Regions from separate parts of the Colwellia psychrerythraea 34H genome, predicted to be linked through region 2. Evidence: predicted binding sites of a transcription regulator. Region 2 holds the regulator's gene; each other region holds the start of a gene.
The links. Region 2 encodes LexA, which represses DNA repair genes until DNA is damaged. Its sites were predicted from a motif close to TACTGTATNNNNATACAGTA; they were not measured.
Positions count from the first base shown of each region.

Region 1: the regulator LexA is predicted to act here: its motif matches at 1,672-1,691, upstream of dinB (DNA polymerase IV).
Region 3: the regulator LexA is predicted to act here: its motif matches at 2,675-2,694, upstream of CPS_RS19240 (YebG family protein).
Region 4: the regulator LexA is predicted to act here: its motif matches at 2,153-2,172, upstream of recA (recombinase RecA).

Region 1 is NC_003910.7:1,063,998-1,068,885, reverse strand. Features, by position in the region: gene alaS (alanine--tRNA ligase) at 1-103, opposite strand, end outside; gene dinB (DNA polymerase IV) at 595-1,653, opposite strand; gene hemH (ferrochelatase) at 1,762-2,826, opposite strand; gene ccmI (c-type cytochrome biogenesis protein CcmI) at 3,505-4,803, opposite strand.
Region 2 is NC_003910.7:237,690-242,577, reverse strand. Features, by position in the region: gene CPS_RS01090 (TonB-dependent receptor) at 1-768, opposite strand, end outside; gene lexA (transcriptional repressor LexA) at 1,611-2,246, shown strand; gene coxB (cytochrome c oxidase subunit II) at 2,812-4,371, shown strand; gene ctaD (cytochrome c oxidase subunit I) at 4,383-4,888, shown strand, end outside.
Region 3 is NC_003910.7:4,525,241-4,530,128, reverse strand. Features, by position in the region: gene mrcB (penicillin-binding protein 1B) at 1-1,926, shown strand, start outside; gene CPS_RS19245 (DUF3718 domain-containing protein) at 2,003-2,347, opposite strand; gene CPS_RS19240 (YebG family protein) at 2,859-3,170, shown strand; gene CPS_RS19235 (M48 family metallopeptidase) at 3,201-3,956, shown strand; gene CPS_RS19230 (response regulator) at 4,554-4,888, shown strand, end outside.
Region 4 is NC_003910.7:4,348,402-4,353,289, forward strand. Features, by position in the region: gene ygfZ (tRNA-modifying protein YgfZ) at 1-394, shown strand, start outside; gene CPS_RS18495 (FKBP-type peptidyl-prolyl cis-trans isomerase) at 442-933, shown strand; gene recA (recombinase RecA) at 1,067-2,104, opposite strand; gene CPS_RS18505 (ArgP/LysG family DNA-binding transcriptional regulator) at 2,378-3,274, opposite strand; gene CPS_RS18510 (LysE/ArgO family amino acid transporter) at 3,397-4,017, shown strand; gene mutS (DNA mismatch repair protein MutS) at 4,151-4,888, shown strand, end outside.

The sequences.
Region 1 (4,888 bases), 830 kb from region 2:
CATCATTACCAGGAACAAGTGAGCTACTTTTAACTATTTGATGTTGTTTGGTGGCAAAAAAATCTAAAAATGCCTGACGGACTTCTGCGGTGCTTTTAATCATGGGATACTCTACAAATCGATTTAGGTCTATTTTAATTAGGGTCTACGTTCATTATGGCTTTAGCTTTATACCGAAAAATTTAATCACGGGAATAACCAGGGTATTATAAAAAACGAATTTTCTTAGCTTGTTCTTTTTGTGCTGCTTATTATACGCAAGCTCACCTTGAAGATACCAATCAATTTCACAACTTTCACGCAATTCTTGGATAAATGTTGTGCAGACGCCTTTTTGTTCTAGTTCATTAGCTATGTAAAGCCAACCAGAGCCTCGATTCAATTGATATCGACAGCGACTGACAACAATGCACTCATCCCTCAAATAGCCTTTTGGGCTCAAATTTCGAAAGCCGCATCAATCTCTTCGACGAAAAATAACGCAGGGTTAGTTTTTGTAGCAATGCTAGTTTGGAATGTTCTGGTCGTTCTAATAAAATCACGGCACAATGTAGTGCCGTATTTTTCAATGCCACTCTGATCTGATAATAAGTGCTATAGCGAAAGAGACAACTGCTGACTTTCGCCTGGACTATCAGCAAATCCTAGTGTTAGACCAACAAGCCGTACACCGCGTTTATTTGAGCGGCTATATGCCTTTGATAATAAACTGATAAAAAGGGCTTGCTGACACTCGTTGCTTTGTGTTTCTACGGTTGTTTGATTAAAATCAGTAAACTTAAGCTTCACACCTTGCCTAATGATTTCCCTATTACTGTGGGGAGCGAGTCTAGTGAGTAATTTTTGGTATAAGGAATCAATAACAAGCTTACACTCATCTTGAGTAGATATATCGTGCGCCAATGTTGTTTCGATGGCGAGAGATTTGCGTTGCCGGCTGACTTCTAAATCTCGATTATCGACACCATGTGATTTTAAGTACAAGCTATTAGCAAACTTACCGACAATATTTTGTAGCGCTCGAATATTACTTTGACGTACATCAGCACAAGTTACATAACCATGCCTATTTAATTTTTCAAACGTTTTTGGACCAATACCGGGTATTTTCTTTAATGAAAGTTGTTCAACAAAGTTAGCGACTTTATCTGGGGTAATAACGCATTGACCATTAGGTTTATTTTCATCACTGGCAATTTTTGCTAAAAACTTATTCGGTGCAATGCCTGCTGATGCCGTTAAATTTAATTCATTAAAGATATCAGCTCTAATTCTCTCAGCAATAAGCGTTGCACTACCCTGACACATTGTTGCATCAGTAACATCCAGATAGGCCTCATCTAAAGATAAAGGTTCAATGAGATCGGTATAACGAGAAAATATTTCTCTAATATTTTTGGAGGTTTCTTTATAAACATCCATGCGGCCATGAACAATTTTAAGGTGTGGACAAAGCTGTTTGGCTTTAATCGCCGGCATGGCTGAACGGACACCAAACTGACGAGCTTGATAATTACTAGTACATAAGACACTACGCGGGCCATCACCACCAACGGCCAATGGGATATTTTGATATTCAGGAAAATCTCGCATTTCAATAGCAGCATAAAAGCAGTCCATATCAATGTGAATTATTTTTTTCTGATTACCCATAATGCACCCACCGCCATAAACTGTATATAAAAACAGTATACTATTTTTATATAGCTTAGCAAGTGAGTTTATTGAATTGGCGACTGACTAATTTTGTTCATTAAATACCTAGTTAAGGTTGGGCGCCCCCAATGTTGGTGCCAACACATCAAACAAGGCATCAATATGATCATCACGATCATTTAGCGCAGCAATATAATGATAGCTTTCACCACCTGCTTCTAAGAATACTTCACTATTTTCGTGAATTAACTCTTCAAGGGTTTCAAGACAATCAGCACTAAATGCAGGGCTCATAATAGCAACGTGTTTTATACCTTGCTTAGGAAGATTTTCCAGGGTCTCATCCGTATACGGCTTAAGCCACTCAGCCTTACCGAAACGTGATTGGAAGGTCATAATAATTTCATCATCAGTAAAACCTAAATCACTTTCAAGTAATAGCCTTTTGAGTAGTGAAGTTGTTTCCTGACAGAAGTCATAATAGGGATCTCCCCACTTATGAAATAGCTCTGGCATACCATGATATGACAACACTAAGCGCTCGGGCTTACCATGGCTTGCTACATGCTCTTTAACTGTTTCAGCTAATGCTTGTATATAGAATGGATTGTTATGATAGGTATTTAAAAAGTGTATCGATGGTATATAGCGCCATTTTTGTAATTCTTTACTAACAGCATCAAAAGTGGACGCTGTCGTTGGACCTGCGTATTGAGGATATAGAGGTAACACAACAAGTTTATCAACACCTTGTTGCTGAAATTTTTGTAATACACTCGCAATTGATGGGTTTCCATAACGCATGGCAAAATCAACAATAACATTGTCACCGTATTGAGATTTTATTTTCGTCGCCATTTTTTCTTTCTGTGCCGCCGTAATTGATATCAAAGGCGCGCCATCATCTTGCCAAACCGTTTGGTACAACTTGGCAGATTTTGCTGGTCTAATGCGTAAAATAATACCGTGTAAAATTAATAGCCAAATTAAGCGCGGAATTTCGACCACACGTGTATCTGATAAAAACTCTCGTAAATAACGACGTACTGCACTTGTTGTCGGCTCATCGGGTGATCCTAAATTAGTTAATAATACTGCTGTTGTTGTGCTTTTATTTTCATCAGCGGTATTATCACTATTTTGTTGACGTGCACTAAAGCGAGATTTCATTTGGCTTTTTCTTCTTATTTTAAGTTATTGAGTTTATATACCCGTTCCACTTGAAGATGCTCGTTTCAGGAAACCTGGGCGAATCATAATCAAGGCACATTTTTTGTTAATGGTATCCCCTTAGCAACAAATGTAACGACGGGTATGTTTTGCTCAGTTTTCCCCAAAGGGCTGGTTTATAAACGCTTTATACTGCGTTATTGATTTCGACAATAGAATAACTATTCTCTTCAATCAATGCCTTGCCTAAAGGCGTTTATCATTCCAGCTGAATCCTGCATCTTCAAGTGGAGCGTGTATATAATACCCATCGGACTCATTTATCGATCACTTAACGAGAATTAAAAGTCTTAGTGGCAAGGCATTAGTCAAATAGAGTGGTTATTCAGGAAAAATATGCCTCTATATTTTCTCATCAGCTGCATCCATTCAGCGCCTTGATCAAATTAGATAACGCCGATATAAGCTTTTTATACTCGACTTTTCAAGATCATTAACAAACTAAGAATATTACAAAAAAAATTAAATATAGAAAACTATATTTAATTTTATGTTTGTTTCAAACTCGTACTGGAGCTCTCAATTGGTCAATAGATGAATTCGTTTGATATAACCCCATTACCAACCAAGATGCTGATTTAGAGCATTTTCAATGGTAACAGGTATTATCAGCACAAGTTACTCAACCAGTTTATTCACAACTAATTCAAGTGCTTCACTGCGATTAACATCGATACCAAGCGCTTGAGCTTTATAGTCACCTGATTTAATGCCTACACCACCTTGCATTGAGACAATGGCATATACGTGTACTTTATCTACACTACTTAAGTTGTTTTCACTGCTCATCGCTTGACTATTATTCAACACAACGATAGTAGGTAAATCACTAGCTTTCATCTTAACCGCAGCAAGAGGCATACGCTGACCATTTGTCGGTACCGCATATATAAAGACTACTCGATCTTCTCCTTGCGCTAATTGCTTAGCAATATCATCTGATAAACGGACACTCACTTTTAATTGAGGTCCTGCTGCATCTGCTGGGTTATCAGCAGAACTACTTACTGACTGTTCTGCTGAGCTACTTGCTGAGACACCGAGTCGATTATTAGCTTCTGCAACCGCTTCTTTTAATGCGGTAATATTGACGCCTTGATTATTTGCATCAATAACACGCTGCCAGTGGATTACCGCTTGTTGGTAATTTTCACCAATAAAGTTATGCATGCCCAATAAAATATTGGTTGATGGATCATCTATATCAAGGGCTAATGCCTTATCAATATATTTTTGTACTTGGTCACTGATTTGTTGATTATTTTTATAATAAAGCGCTTGAGCAATAGCACCTAAAATATCGGCATGCTCCCCTTCAATTTTGATCACCCGATTAAATGCAATAACTGCTTCATCGAAGCCGCCGACTGCAACATAAGTTTGCCCTAGGTTATACCAGGCTTCACTATCTTCAGGGTTTGATTCAATATGTTTTTGCAGTTTTTCAATATGTGCCATAGCATCAGTTTCACGCTGTTTTAGCATTTCTTCTTGTGATTTAGCTTCTTGCTGCCCATGCCCTGCTGGTAACTCAGTAAGAATTTTATAACTGCCTTGCTTGTTATAAAGTGCCACAGAGAAAATGATAATAAAGACACTTAACCCTAGTGGCCAAAGAGGAGAATACGGCTTAACTACAGTAGTGGTAACTTTGTCTTCAGTCGAAGTAGTATCAATATCTTGCAATAAGGTATTATCAAGTTCAGCTAACAGGTACTGATAGTTTTCCTCATCAATGCCTCCTTCGCCGTAGTCTTTTTCTATTTCTTTTTTGTGCTCATGATATAGGCGTATATTGGTTTCATCACGCAAACTGCTATCGACACGAACATCTTGTGTTTTCTGTTTAAAGAAAGGTCGCCATACAATCAATAATAATAAAATTAAAAATATAAGGCCTATTACTAAAAATTCCATAATGCTATCTACTACTTCTTTTAATTTATCGAGTGGTAATACCAATCAGACTTATTTATTATCACTGAGTGAGAATTAATGAATC
Region 2 (4,888 bases):
TTGCGGAATAAATATATTACCGGTATATACGTCACCGGACTCTGTTACAGGAGCGCCTTTGCCGAAAGAAGAATTTTCACGCCAACCAGCACTTTGAGCACGATTTAATTTCGTTTCACGCTCTAAATACGAGATTGCAAATAAAGCACCAAAGGTATCATCATTAAAGGTATCACTTATCAAAAGTGACGCTTGTGGGGAGGTCTCTTCACTATTACCATCATAAGTTGCTTTGACACTACCCGCTAATTTAAAACCATTAATAGCAAAAGGTTTCGCCGTTTCAATATTAACCGTGGCGCCAATACCACCTGACTGTACCGTCGCTGATGATGTTTTATGCACATCTAGGGTTTTTACCATTTCGGCAGCAAGCGTATCAAAACTAAAATCACGACCTGGATCTTCAGAGGCTTGTTGTCGACCATTAACAAGTACTGTATTAAATTGTGGACCAAAACCACGCACGGTGATTTTTTGACCTTCACCACCCGATCTATCTATCGAGACGCCAGTAATACGTTGTAATGATTCTGCAAGGTTAGTGTCCGGAAACTTGCCAATATCCTCAGCAGAAATAGAATCAACTACGCCACTAGCTTCACGTTTTGTGTCTAAAGCGCGACCAAGAGCGCCTCTAATGCCTGTAACGGTGATTTTTTCAACGTCTTTTTCAGCTGTTTTACTGTCTTCAGCATGCGCTTGCACTGAAGCTGTTGACGCTAAAATTGCAATAATTGCTGTCGATAATGTATTTTTTTTAAACATGTTATCTGTCTTCCCCAAATCATTTTTATTATTTATGGAAAGCAGACCTTGACCACTCAATGTTGCAACTAACTCCGTATCCTCAAGTAAAAGTTTAATGGCTTGTTCAATAGAATAATTGCCAGTTAACTTATTTGCCGTTATATCACTTACTTTATCAAGTGAGAAAATGAGCGTTAAGTCGGCTTGCTCTGCAAATTGAGTGAGCGATAGATCTGCTCTTTGCTGAGGAATATTGAACGAATAGGTATTACTTAATTCAGCACTTTGAACATATGGAGCACACGCTAAAGCGAGTGTTGCTGCTATGCTAGCTGAGTTAAATTTTCGTTGTTCAATAACCTCAACAGTAAGTTTTTCACTTACAAATATTAAAGACGATTGAACAAGTTTTTTCCGCCAGTGCATCGGTAACCTTTTGTTATTTTTAGTGCGTTAATGTAGCCAAACTTAAAATCATTCTGACAAAACTATATTATATTTACTAGTTAATAATCTATGTGCTGGATATAGATGATGAAAGCTAAATTATGGTCTGGTAATAAAAATAGGGCTATATAAACGAGTATATACTTGGTTAAATTTACACGTGTCAAACCACCCTGTTGTCAATTAATAGCTTACTAACCATAAACTTAATTATTAGTAGTCATGTTGATAATTCATATAAAGTCAGCTGTGAACAACAATATACTCTCATGAAAACATAGGTAGATAATCATAATGTGAGGTGATTTCTGCACGTAAACAATAATTAGTTAGATATACCTAAGCGGGGCTTGCCTTTCATCACATCCTGTATATACTACCAGTAATACTGTGTAAATTTACAGGCTAAAGCTATGATAGATTCAACTACCGAATTACGCCCACTGACTAAACGACAGCAACAGATTTATGATTTAATCAAAGCAAAGATTCAAGATACAGGCATGCCACCTACACGTGCTGAAATCGCTAATTTTTTTGGTTTCAAATCAGCTAATGCCGCCGAAGAACACTTAAAAGCTTTAGCAAAAAAAGGCTACATTGAAATGCTTGCAGGCACTTCTCGTGGCATTCGCTTGGTTGAAGAAATGCTTGAAGCAGAAGGTTTACCACTGATAGGGCGAGTTGCCGCCGGTGAACCTATTTTGGCGCAAGAGCATATTGAAGAACATTATAAAATGGATGGTAATTTATTCCATCCTGCTGCCGATTATCTCTTGCGTGTAAATGGCGAAAGCATGAAAGATATCGGTATTCTAGACGGCGACTTACTTGCTGTGCATCAAACTACTGAAGTACAGAATGGTCAAGTTGTTGTTGCCCGTGTTGAAAATGATGTCACCGTAAAACGTTTCAAACGTGAAGGAAATGTTGTCTATTTGCATGCAGAAAATGAAGACTTCTCTCCTATTAAAGTCGACTTAGCTAATCAAGAGTTTAATATTGAGGGTATCGCCGTCGGTATTATTCGAAGTGGACGTTGGATGTAATCCATCATAGCCACTGTTACAGCATTCGTCATATTTATTACCTAATTACTGCGTAATAAATATGGCGTTTTTATTTATCTTCAATATTTTCCTTTCTAAATTTCCACGTGATTTTCTGTAATTCTTAAATCCCTTTATTAGATTTAATCAAAGCTAGTCCCAGTAGAGCTCACACTCTCTTTAGAGCTATTACTCCATTGAATTAAATGGCTTTTTTATAATTCCTCAGTTATAAAATGTTTGACCTAGATCAATTTTTAGCGTAATTCTATAAATAGTAACGCATACAAAACGAACATAAAAAGAATAAAAAGACGTCTGTTTGCTAATCCTGTCACACTAGTTCACTAGTACTATGACTGATTACTCTTTTACGTCGATAATTAACTTGATCTCTAAATTATGTATATTCGTCATGAACCGTTCTATATAGCGCAACCGTGGCTAAACCGAGCTCTTGTTAGTTGATAAAAATAATAATAACAACAACAGATATTCAGTTCAGTGAGTTATGAAGTACATTGCTGCACATCTGTTCTCTATCATTGAAAAGAGGAGATGCCGTGTGGGGAAACATAAGCTAATTTGGCTAGTGTTGGTCAGCCTATTTGCCAATTCAGCCTGGGCAGAGACGCAGTTAAACCTAACTAAAGGGGTTACTGCCGTTAGTAGAGACGTATATGATTTACATATGCTAGTGCTCTATATTTGTACTGCTATCGGTATTTTAGTTTTTGGCGCTATGTTTTGGTCGATTGCTTTTCACAGAAAATCTAAAGGTGCAAAGCCTGCTGATTTTCATGAAAGTACTAAAGTAGAAATTTTATGGACAGCAATACCCATTGTTATTTTAATCGCCATGGCAGTGCCTGCTACACAAACACTGATAGCGATGGAAGACAATGAGAACTCTGATGTTACGATTCAAATCACGGGCTCGCAATGGAAATGGCATTACAAATACTTTGACCAAGATATTGAATATTATTCTGTGCTTTCCACCCCTCGCGAGCAATACCAAAACCAACAAGAAACTAGCGCCATCAAAGGTAAAAACTATTTACTTGAGGTTGATAAGCCGCTTGTTATTCCTGCTAATAAAAAAGTTAGATTTTTAATAACATCTGATGATGTTATCCATTCATGGTGGGTGCCTGCTTTTGCCGTTAAACAGGATGCTAATCCAGGATTCATCAATGAAGCCTGGACTAGAGTCGAAGAACCCGGTGTCTATCGCGGTCAATGTGCCGAGTTATGCGGAAAAGATCATGGCTTTATGCCCATAGTTGTTGAGGTAAAATCAGCTGAAGATTATGACATTTGGCTCAATGAACAACAACAACGTATCGCCGCTGCAGCAAGTGCCGAACAAGACTCATTAAACGCTTCTGTATCAAAAGAAGAACTTATGCAATTAGGTGAAACAACTTACACAGCCTACTGCTCAGCTTGTCATCAACCAACCGGTTTAGGTTTGCCGCCGGCCTTCCCTGCATTAAAAGGTAGCCCTATAGCTACAACGGGTACGATAGAAGAGCACCTCAATATTGTCTTTAACGGTAAAGCGGGCACAGGTATGCAAGCCTATGGCAAACAATTGAGTTTAAAAGAGATAGCCGCAGTCGTCACTTATGAGCGAAATGCTTGGGGCAATGATACTGGTGATATCGTGCAAGCCTCTGATGTAAAGTCTGCTGTTGATAACACATCACAAGATGCTAAAGGAGTCGTCACAATTGAAACTAACGTTGAAGATGCGGTAGAGACAATGACTGAAGAAGCACCCGTTGAGGATTTAGCTAAAGTGTATAGCCAAGATGAATTAATGGCTATGGGCGAAAAAGTTTATATGACAGCTTGTGTTGCTTGTCATCAACCAACAGGTGCAGGATTACCTCCAGCATTTCCTGCGCTTAAAGGCAGTTTGATTGCAATGGGGGATATCGCTATTCATTTAGATATGGTGCTTAACGGTAGTAAGAAAAATCCTGCCATGGCTGCTTTTGGTAGTCAATTAACCAAAACCGAAATAGCCGCTGTTGTGACTTATGAGCGTAATGCTTGGGGAAATAATACCGGTGATTTAGTACAACCTGCAGCTGTTGATGCTGCTAGTGCGAAGTAGGGGGATATAAAATGACCACAGACGTTATAGAACAAGATTCGCACGACGAACATTATGGTGACCATAAAATGACAGGCATAAAACGCTGGCTTTATACCACTAACCATAAGGACATCGGCACCCTGTATTTATGGTTTGCTTTTATTATGTTTTTAACTGGTGGCGCTTTAGCTATGGTGATCCGCGCTGAGTTATTTCAGCCAGGTCTGCAAATAGTTGAGCCGGACTTTTTTAACCAATTAACAACTGTCCACGGGTTAGTTATGGTGTTTGGTGCCATTATGCCTGCATTTACTGGCTTCGCTAACTGGATGCTTCCTATGATGTTAGGTGCCCCAGATATGGCGCTACCTCGTATGAATAACTGGAGCTTTTGGATTCTTCCCTTTGCCTTTGCTATTTTACTTGGCTCTTTCTTTATGGAAAGTGGCGCGCCTAATTTTGGTTGGACCTTCTACGCACCATTATCAACGACCTACTCTAATGGCAGTACTGCTTTCTTCGTTTTTGCTGTTCA
Region 3 (4,888 bases), 1.1 Mb from region 2:
CTCAGCATTGAAGTCGTTAGCGAAATTGTTGTCTCCCTGAGTGTTGATGAGCAAGCTGTTTCTACTTTAATACTTGAACCACAATTACTTGCGCGTTTAGTTCCTGATAATAAGGAAGATCGTGTACTGGTGTCGTTAGAAGAACTACCTAGTCAATTGATTGATACATTATTGTTAATTGAAGATCGTGATTTTTATCATCATCATGGCGTTTCTCCCGTTGGTATCTTTAGAGCACTACTTAATAATATTCGCGCTGGACGTACGGTGCAAGGCGGTAGTACCTTAACTCAACAACTCGCAAAGAATATGTTTCTAAGTCGCGAACGCACGCTGTCTCGAAAGATTAAAGAAGCACTAATGGCGGTGATCCTAGAGCTTAGATACAGTAAAGATCAACTGCTAGAAGCTTACATTAATGAAGTCTATTTAGGGCAGAATTATGCTAATGGCGTTTATGGTTTTGGCTTAGCCGCACAGTTTTATTTTGGTAAAAAAATTAATGAATTAAGTCATGCCCAAATGGCTTTATTGATAGCTCAAGTTAAAGGACCAAGTTACTACGACCCATGGCGTCATCCAGAACGTGCGACAGAGCGCCGAGACCTTATTCTTAGGCTTATGTTTGAACAACACTTATTACCACTTGTTGATTTTGAACAGGCAGCAGAATCAACACTATCTATTAGGTCTAATCGACGATTAGCCAAAAAAAATTACCCGGCTTATTTACAACTAGTTAATGCAGAATTAAATCAACACCTGTCGAGTTTTACTCAAAAGTCAGGTATTAAAGTATTTACCGGATTTTCACACAGAAGCCAGCAATTATTAGAGCAAAGTGTTGCCAAGCAATTACCTTTACTAGAACGGAAATACCACCAAAAGAATCTAGAAGCGGCGATGGTGGTTACTGATATTGCTAGTGGTGAAATTAGGGCGCTCGTTGGTGGTCGGGAAAGTGGATATGCCGGCTTTAATCGAGCACTTAATGCTAAGCGTCATATTGGTTCATTAATTAAACCAGCCATTTATGTTGCGGCACTTGAGCGTTATCAGCAATATAATTTTGCTACTATTTTAGATGATAAGGCGATTACCTTAAGAAATGGTACCGGTAAAAAGTGGCAACCAAAAAACTATGATGGGAAATATCGAGGGCAGGTTTCGTTAATTGAAGGGTTAGTCTTTTCACTCAATGTACCCACTATTAATTTGGGTATGAGTTTAGGTTTGGATAGCGTAGCCGATGCTATTAAAGCGTTGGGCTATCAGCAGAAACTTAAAATGCGTCCTTCTGTTTTATTGGGTGCAGTGAATATGTCGCCATTGGAAATCAACCAATTATATTTAGCGATTGCTAATAATGGTTATTACCAAAAGACCCATACCATCACCAAAATACTCTCATCAAATAACGAGACGCTCTGGCAAAAGCAGCAATCAAGCGAGCAACGTTTATCAAGTAATGCGGCCTATTTACTTGATTACGCTTTAGAAAGAGTCACTCAAGTGGGCACAGCTAGATCACTTACTTGGCGTTTAAATAACAAAAAAGTCGCGGGTAAAACAGGTACAAGTAACGCCTTACGAGATAGTTGGTTCATCGGTTATGACAGCAAGCATTTAATAACAACCTGGTTGGGTAAAGATAATAATAAACCAACGGGTTTGACGGGGAGTAGTGGAGCGTTACCTTTGTTCGCTGACTTCATAAATAAACAGGGCGTAATAAATAAAGTTGAAGCTAAACCAGAAAGTATTGTGGTCACTCTTTTTGAGCAGCAAACGGGTAATGCAGTCACAGATAAATGCGCCAATACGGTGATCTATCCTGCGGTGCGAGACGGCATTGTAACTTCAAAGGACTGTTTACAAGAAAAAGAGGATCATAGGTCTTGGTTTGAAAGGGTTTTTGGCGAGTAGTGAGTTTTTAAGTTTACTAGCTGTAAATATGAGCGCTCAAAATTATCATGTTGAGCGCTCTTATTTAGTCATCATATTAAAAAGTTACTTGTACTTTTGTTAATGCTGCAACATCTGTAATGCGCACATTACCTAAACTTTTTTGTAATCTAGCTGCCGTTTTATCAGCACCATAGCTTTCTGCAAAGGTGATAACATCCTCACCGTTACACATTAATTTCAACGCAACTGTTTTAGTTTTTAAGCGATAATATTTAGTTGTGCCTTTGAACTTTATAACACTATTGCTCTTAGCGGCTTTACAAACATCTATCAAGGCTTTTTCCATATAGGGAGTCATTGCTGCTTGGCTGGGTAAACTAATAGCTAATAAAGGTAAAGTAGCGGCAAGAGCAAGTAAGGTTTTTTTGAAAGTAGTCATGGTAGTTCTCCATAGGTTTATTTTATATCGTTAGTTTTTATTTGGCCCTGTTATGCAAGGCACACCATAATAGTGGACTCTTTTTAGTTAAAAGTTGTAACCATTTACCCAGAGGATGTAAGTAAAAATCAAGCGTTAAAACGTGTATATTCGCTAAGTGATTGATTGCCTTTTTATTCAGCAGAAAATGTTGTTTAATACTGACATTAATATTTACATTTGGTGATACATTGACATCTGAAAGTTGCAGTAGAGGCTATTAAACTTGCGATGATTAACGCGTTTTTAAAGCTTCAATGATCTGGCTTATTGAAAGTAGTTATATTTAACTGTTTTTATATACAGCTTGAGTGCTAATTATGCTATTGTGATGAATATTATTTATGTAAACGTTAATTTTTTAACAGCGTTATGAGCCTTTAATTAGCTCAAAATGTAAGAATGGGGAAATCTAATGGCAGTTGAAAGTCGGTTTGTAGTAATTAGAAACGGGGTAGAGGCGAAAACATTTATGGATAAGAAATCAGCTGATGAATATGACAAAATGTTGGATATGGCTGATAACTTGAGCCAAATGTTCTCTCAATCTTCGGTAGAATTAAGCGATAATGCCAATGAAGAGTTGAGTATTTTCTTAGCACAACATCGAGAAGAAGTACTTGTCGCCTTATTAGCAAAAAAACCGACAAAAGCAATCATTAAAAAGTCAGTTGAAAAAGTAACTGATTTACCTATTGCTGAAATTGAAATAAAAAAGCCGGCGGCTAAAGCGAAAAAGAGTAAAGCAAAAGTAACGACCACCAAACTGAGCGAAGCTAGTTAAGTGAATATGATGTGTTGCGGTTAACATTCTATGCTTGAATATAAACTTATTCGCAGTAAGCGTAGGAAAACACTGGCACTGCAGGTTAAACATGGTCAAGTGACTGTGAGAGCCCCTCATTATGTTACATCAGCTTTTATTGATACTTTTATTCAAGAAAAGTCAGCTTGGCTGCGTAGTAAATTAGCTGAGCAACAAAAAACACCTGAATATTGTGACTTCAGTCAAGGTTCAAACTTGCTTTACTTAGGCGAGAAAGTCATTCTCAATATCTGTATAGCAAAAAAATCTGAGGTGTATTTTAGCCATCTTGTGATTGCTGAAATAGAACCAAAGAATTATCAAGAAATTACGACTAAGCAACTTAATGTTGCTATAAGTGAAAAAATTCATTCTAGGTTAATAAATCCTTTAGCAATATCTAAACAGATAAAAAAACAACTCGAAGTCTACTTTAAACAGCAAGCTGAACAGTTATTCAGTGAGCGCCTTGAAAGGATTAGTAAACAAATATCCTTGTGCCCAACAGCGATAAATATTCGTCAGTACCGTGCTCGTTGGGGAAGTTGTAATAATCGAGGTGAAGTAAGTTTTAATTACCTCTTAATGATGACGCCTTTAACTGTTATTGATTATGTGATCGTTCATGAGTTATGCCACTTAGAGCATTTAAATCACTCTAAAGAGTTTTGGCACCTCGTTGAAAAATTCTGCCCAAACTATGAAATTGCCAAAAAATGGCTTAATACTTATCAATCGCAATTACAGTGGCAAAACCCTCACTAAAGCCAACAAAATATTTGAAGAACAATGATCTTTGTCACAAAATTGGACAATATACCTACCCTTAACTACACTTTTTGCTGTAGCAATAAATTATAATTAATTCATTAACTCGCTGTTATTTATTATTTAAATTTTAAAAGGCATTGTGATGAAAATTAATTTCGATAGCATTAAAATTATCACGGTTTATATCAGCTCAGCGGTATTCTCTATTGCTTGTGCTTCTTTTATTATTGGTGGCTAATTGTAATGGCATATATGCGCCGTTGTTGATTAACCATTAGCTACACCTACTTTGTATTTACCCTTCAACCTCACTATCTAACTAAATAGATACTTATTATATTTTGTAGTATTTATATTTCAAAACACTAGTCCCCTCTTATGTAGATCTGAAGTCAGTTACGTCGCACTTATGCTCTTTTTTTATCTATTTAGTTAGATACAAAGTGGAGTGATTTCGTGTTAAAAGTACGAGTTTGTCACTTATAAATGAACTATCTACATAATATTGTTAAAAAAATGAATTGTTGATTAACAATTGCTTTTATTTAGGGTAAATTATCACCAATAAAATAAAATAAGGTCCCTCCTTCTATGAGCCCATCGGTGCTTATTTGTGATGATTCAAACATGGCCAGAAAGCAAGTGCTTAGAAGTCTTCCTGAAGAATGGAAAGATTCCGTTCAGATTGCCTGTAATGGTGCAGAAGCGCTAACAATTTTACGTGATAATAGCATCGAAATTCTCTTTCTTGATCTTACTATGCCGGGTATTGATGGTATTGGTGTTTTACAGGGCATAAAAAAATTAAACCTTAATTGCAGTGTTTTTGTTATTTCAGCAGATATTCAGCCTGAAATGCAAAATAAGGTAAAAGCACTAGGAGCAAAAGAGTTTATGCGTAAGCCTGTAAAAGCAGATCTATTACT
Region 4 (4,888 bases), 1.3 Mb from region 2:
TTTTCCTATTTTAACAGCAAATACTAGTGGTCATTACGTACCTCAAATGCTTAATTTACAAGCGATTAATGGCATAAGTTTCACTAAAGGTTGCTATTTAGGACAAGAAACTGTCGCTAGAATGCAATATTTAGGAAAAAACAAACGTGCATTATTTTGCTTAAACTCTCAACTTGAGCAACCTTTTCAATCGGATGATGTTATTGAAAAGCAATTAGGTGAAAACTGGCGAAAAGCTGGCGATATTCTCGCCCATTATCAAGCTGATGATGGTAGTTGTGTCATTCAAGCGATATTAGCGAATGATGGTGACTTGCCTATACTGCGCATTGCTTCTCAAGCTGACTCCGTAGTAACAAATCAAACATTACCTTATACCCTTATAGCTGAATAACTCTTACAGCTGAATAAACTCAAATTTTAAAAAAATTAGGATGAAACATGAAAATAGCTAAAAATAATGTCGTTGTTATGCACTATGCAGTATCTGACAGTGAAGGCACTTTAATTGATAGCTCTTACGAAGATAAACCAATGGCTATTATCCAAGGTAGTGGATATTTAATCCCTGGCTTAGATGATGCCCTTGTCGATCATCAAGCTGGTGATAAATTTGAAGTTGCTGTTGCTTGTGATCAAGCTTACGGCGAACGTCATGATGATTATGTACAAACGGTACCAAGGGAAGTACTTGCTGGTGTTGAAGATCTTGCTCTTGGTACCCAGCTACGTGCAACAACTGATGATGGTGAGCAAACGGTTATTGTTATTGACGTGCAAGATGATGTTATTACTGTTGACGGTAATCATCCTCTTTCAGGCTTAGACTTAAGCTTTGACGTTGAAGTTATCGAAGTACGTGAAGCCACTGCTGAAGAACTTGAACATGGCCATGTTCATAGTGAAGGTGGTTGTGGGCACGACCACGAATAAAGTTTTCTGATTAGTTTGTAACATGCTACAAACTATCGGACATAAAAAAACGTAACCTTACGTCTAAGGTTACGTTTTTTTTCGCTGAGTTTTTGCTAAATGTTATTAACAAAAACTCGTGCTAATTATTCAGTTATGCTTTTTCTTTTTCTTTTACTTCTGATTTATCTTCTGCCACAACAGTTTTTGATAAAAACATATCGCGTAATTTAGTATCAACATCTTTAGCCATTTCAGGATGTTCATCTAAATATTTAGCAGCATTAGCTTTACCTTGACCAATTCTTTCACCATTACAGCTATACCAAGCACCTGCTTTCTCTACAAACTCATGCTTAACGCCTAATTCAATTAACTCACCTAAGTTGTTAATTCCTTCACCGTATAAAATTTGGAATTCAGCTTGTTTAAACGGTGGCGCAATTTTGTTTTTAACGACTTTCACACGCGTTTCATTACCAACGATTTCATCACCGTTTTTAACCGCGCCAATACGACGGATATCTAAACGTACAGAAGCGTAGAATTTTAACGCATTACCACCGGTCGTCGTTTCTGGGCTACCAAACATAACACCAATTTTCATACGAATTTGGTTAATGAAGATAAGCATAGTATTAGATTTTTTCAAATTACCGGTAAGTTTACGCATCGCTTGTGACAACATACGTGCTTGCAAGCCCATATGTGAATCACCCATATCGCCTTCAATTTCAGCTTTAGGTGTAAGCGCGGCAACAGAGTCAACTACAATAACGTCGATAGCACCAGAGCGCGTTAACATATCAACAATTTCTAGAGCTTGTTCGCCGGTATCAGGTTGAGAAATTAATAACTCATCAATGTTAACACCTAATTTTTCAGCATAAACAGGGTCAAGAGCATGCTCTGCATCGATAAAAGCACAAACTTTACCATTGCGTTGTGCTTCAGCAATAACTTCTAAAGTTAACGTGGTTTTACCGCTTGATTCAGGACCATAAATTTCAACAACTCGACCCATTGGTAAGCCGCCAGCACCTAAGGCGATATCTAAGCCTAATGAACCCGTAGAAATAGTTTCTACATCCATGGTGGTATTATCACCAAGCTTCATTATTGAACCTTTACCGAATTGACGTTCAATTTGGGCTAAGGCTGCTGATAGTGCTTTTTCTTTATCGTCTTTCATAGATTACTCCGCGAGCAGTTGTGTTATTTCGTTTTGATGAGACAAGTATACTGTAAGTTCGTACAGTATCAAGTTTTATTACAACTTTTTTTATTTTAAATAAAAAAACAACTTAACGTTACTTTTAATCAATTGAAATATAAAGAATAAAAACATAACAATAACTTTTCACAATTCAAACGAAAAAAGTTACTTCTCTCTTTTAATCCCGATAAATAACTTCGCTTACACAGTACTTTATCAATCATGAATATTACGATTTAATAGACAATACTAATGTGCTAATTTTTCACGTCCAATACTAACAATTTGCTCTGAAATCTTTTTGTTAACCCCTTTTACTAGTACCCAACTGTGCCAATATAATGTCTCTACTAATTCCTTACCAGGGCATAAACTTATTAATTGACCCGCGATTAACTCTTGCTCTATTTGCAATTTGGGTATCAAGCAATAAGCAACGCCCTGCTTCGCTAACGGGATAAACGCTTCTGATGAACGAACACTATGACAATAATACTCACTGGCTGCCAAGTTAAAGTGTCTTGCAATATAACGTACGTGCATATCATCTTTATGATCATAACTTATCGCTGGCGCCATCTTTAATGAGTTTTGGTTTACCCCTTCCGGAAAGTATTTTTTAGCAAAAGCTTTACTGGCCACCAAACAATATTCCATCTCACCAAGCTTGAAAGAGCGATAACCTTTTAAGGGTTTTTCAATAGTGCTTACTGCGCCAATAGCTTGGCCGCTTCGTAACTTATCTAAAGTTCTCTCTTCATGTTCAATAATTAAATTCAACTCAACTAAGTGATTTTTAAGTACTGGTGTAATTGCATCAATAAACCAGGTAGCAATACTGTCTGCGTTAACCGCTAGTGAGATTTTCATCGGCTTAATTGGCTGATCTGGAGATAATAGTGGTACCAGCTCATGCTCAAGTTGTTTCACTTTTTTAAAATGACTTAGTAATTGTTCACCTGCGGGTGTCGCGACGATAGGTTGATTACGAATAAGAACCGGTTGTCCAACATGCTCTTCTAACGCTTTAATGCGTTGAGATATTGCTGATTGTGAAATGAATAGTTTTTGTGCCGCCAACTCGAAGCTTTGTAGTTCGATAACTTCAGCCAGCGCAGCAAGCAGTTTATAGTCAAAATTTGCCATAATCCCACACAATCCTTCATAAGTTTTACTAATGATAGTTAATTATTATTAATTATATTTAAATGGAGGATTAATGCAAACTAGCGCTTATCAAATTTACAGACTATTTATCGAGTACCATTATGAGCTTATTAGTTTTAGCAAAAGGTTTTACCCTAACATTAAGTATGATCATACCTATTGGTACGCAAAACTCTATGTTAATCAATCAGGGCATTCATCAAAATCATCATAAAATGACCGCCGCTCTTTTTGTTCTTTACGATGCTTTATTAATAAGTATGGGCGTACTTGGCGGTAGCATTTTACTGTCACATAACGCCACTTTATTCAATGTACTCACTTGGGGTGGTATCTTGTTTTTAAGTGTTTATGGCCTATTGTCGATGAAATCTGCATTTGTGCGAAGTAAGAATACTGCTGATACTATTTTGAAAAAGAAATCAGCAAAAATTATTTTTCTGACAACCTTGGCCGTTACTTTTTTAAATCCACATGCTTACATTGACACCGTAATGGTTATTGGCAGTGTTGGCGGGCAATACTCAGATGAGGTAAAAGTGTATTTCCTTATTGGTTGTATTTTTGGTTCGTTAACTTGGTTTAGCTGTTTAGCATTTGGCGCAGCCAAACTTTCAAAACAATTAAGCAAACCAAAAGTAAAAATGACGATAGATATAATTATTGCTTTAGTAATGTGGTTAATTGCTTGGTCGCTGTTTACTACATGGATGGCCAGATAATCCCAGTAGCACGGAATAATTATTAAAAAGTGAAGAAATGGTAATACTGCTTATGGCATAATCTAGGGAAATACCGCTAGGTATAAATATCCCTAGTATAAAGCTAGTAATAACATAAGAGTTTTAGCATTTCATGACCACTGCCACAAAAGATCTTTCATCACACACCCCTATGATGCGCCAGTACTTAACTATTAAGGCTGAATTTCCACATACTTTGATCTTTTATCGCATGGGTGATTTTTATGAATTATTTTTTGACGATGCCAAAAAAGCTTCTGACTTATTAGATATATCACTTACCGCTCGGGGTAAAACTGGCGGTAATGCTATTCCAATGGCGGGTGTGCCATATCATGCGGCTGAAAACTACTTAGCGAAGCTAGTCGCCCTAGGTGAATCGGTCGCTATTTGTGAGCAAATTGGCGATCCTGCCACGAGTAAAGGCCCAGTAGAGCGAAAAGTCGTACGTGTTATTACACCCGGTACTGTTAGTGATGAAGCACTGCTAGTCGACAGGCAAGACAATCTCATTGTTGCCATCGTCGATAATCAATCCCCAAATGCAAAACTAAAAACAAGCTCAGCACCCGCTTTTGGTCTTGCTTATTTAGATATGGCCAGTGGTCGATTTGTACTCACTGAACCACAAACTGCTGAACAACTCCAAGCTGAACTTCAACGTTTATCTCCTGCAGAATTACTTTATAGTGAATCTCTACAAGACTTTAGTTTAATCGAGCAAAGAAAAGGTTTACGTCGTCGTCCAGAGTGGGAGTTTGATCTTGATACTGCCATTAGTTTATTGAATAAGCAGTTCGATACCAAAGAATTAACTGGTTTTGGTGTTGATGACAAGCCTTTAGGTCTG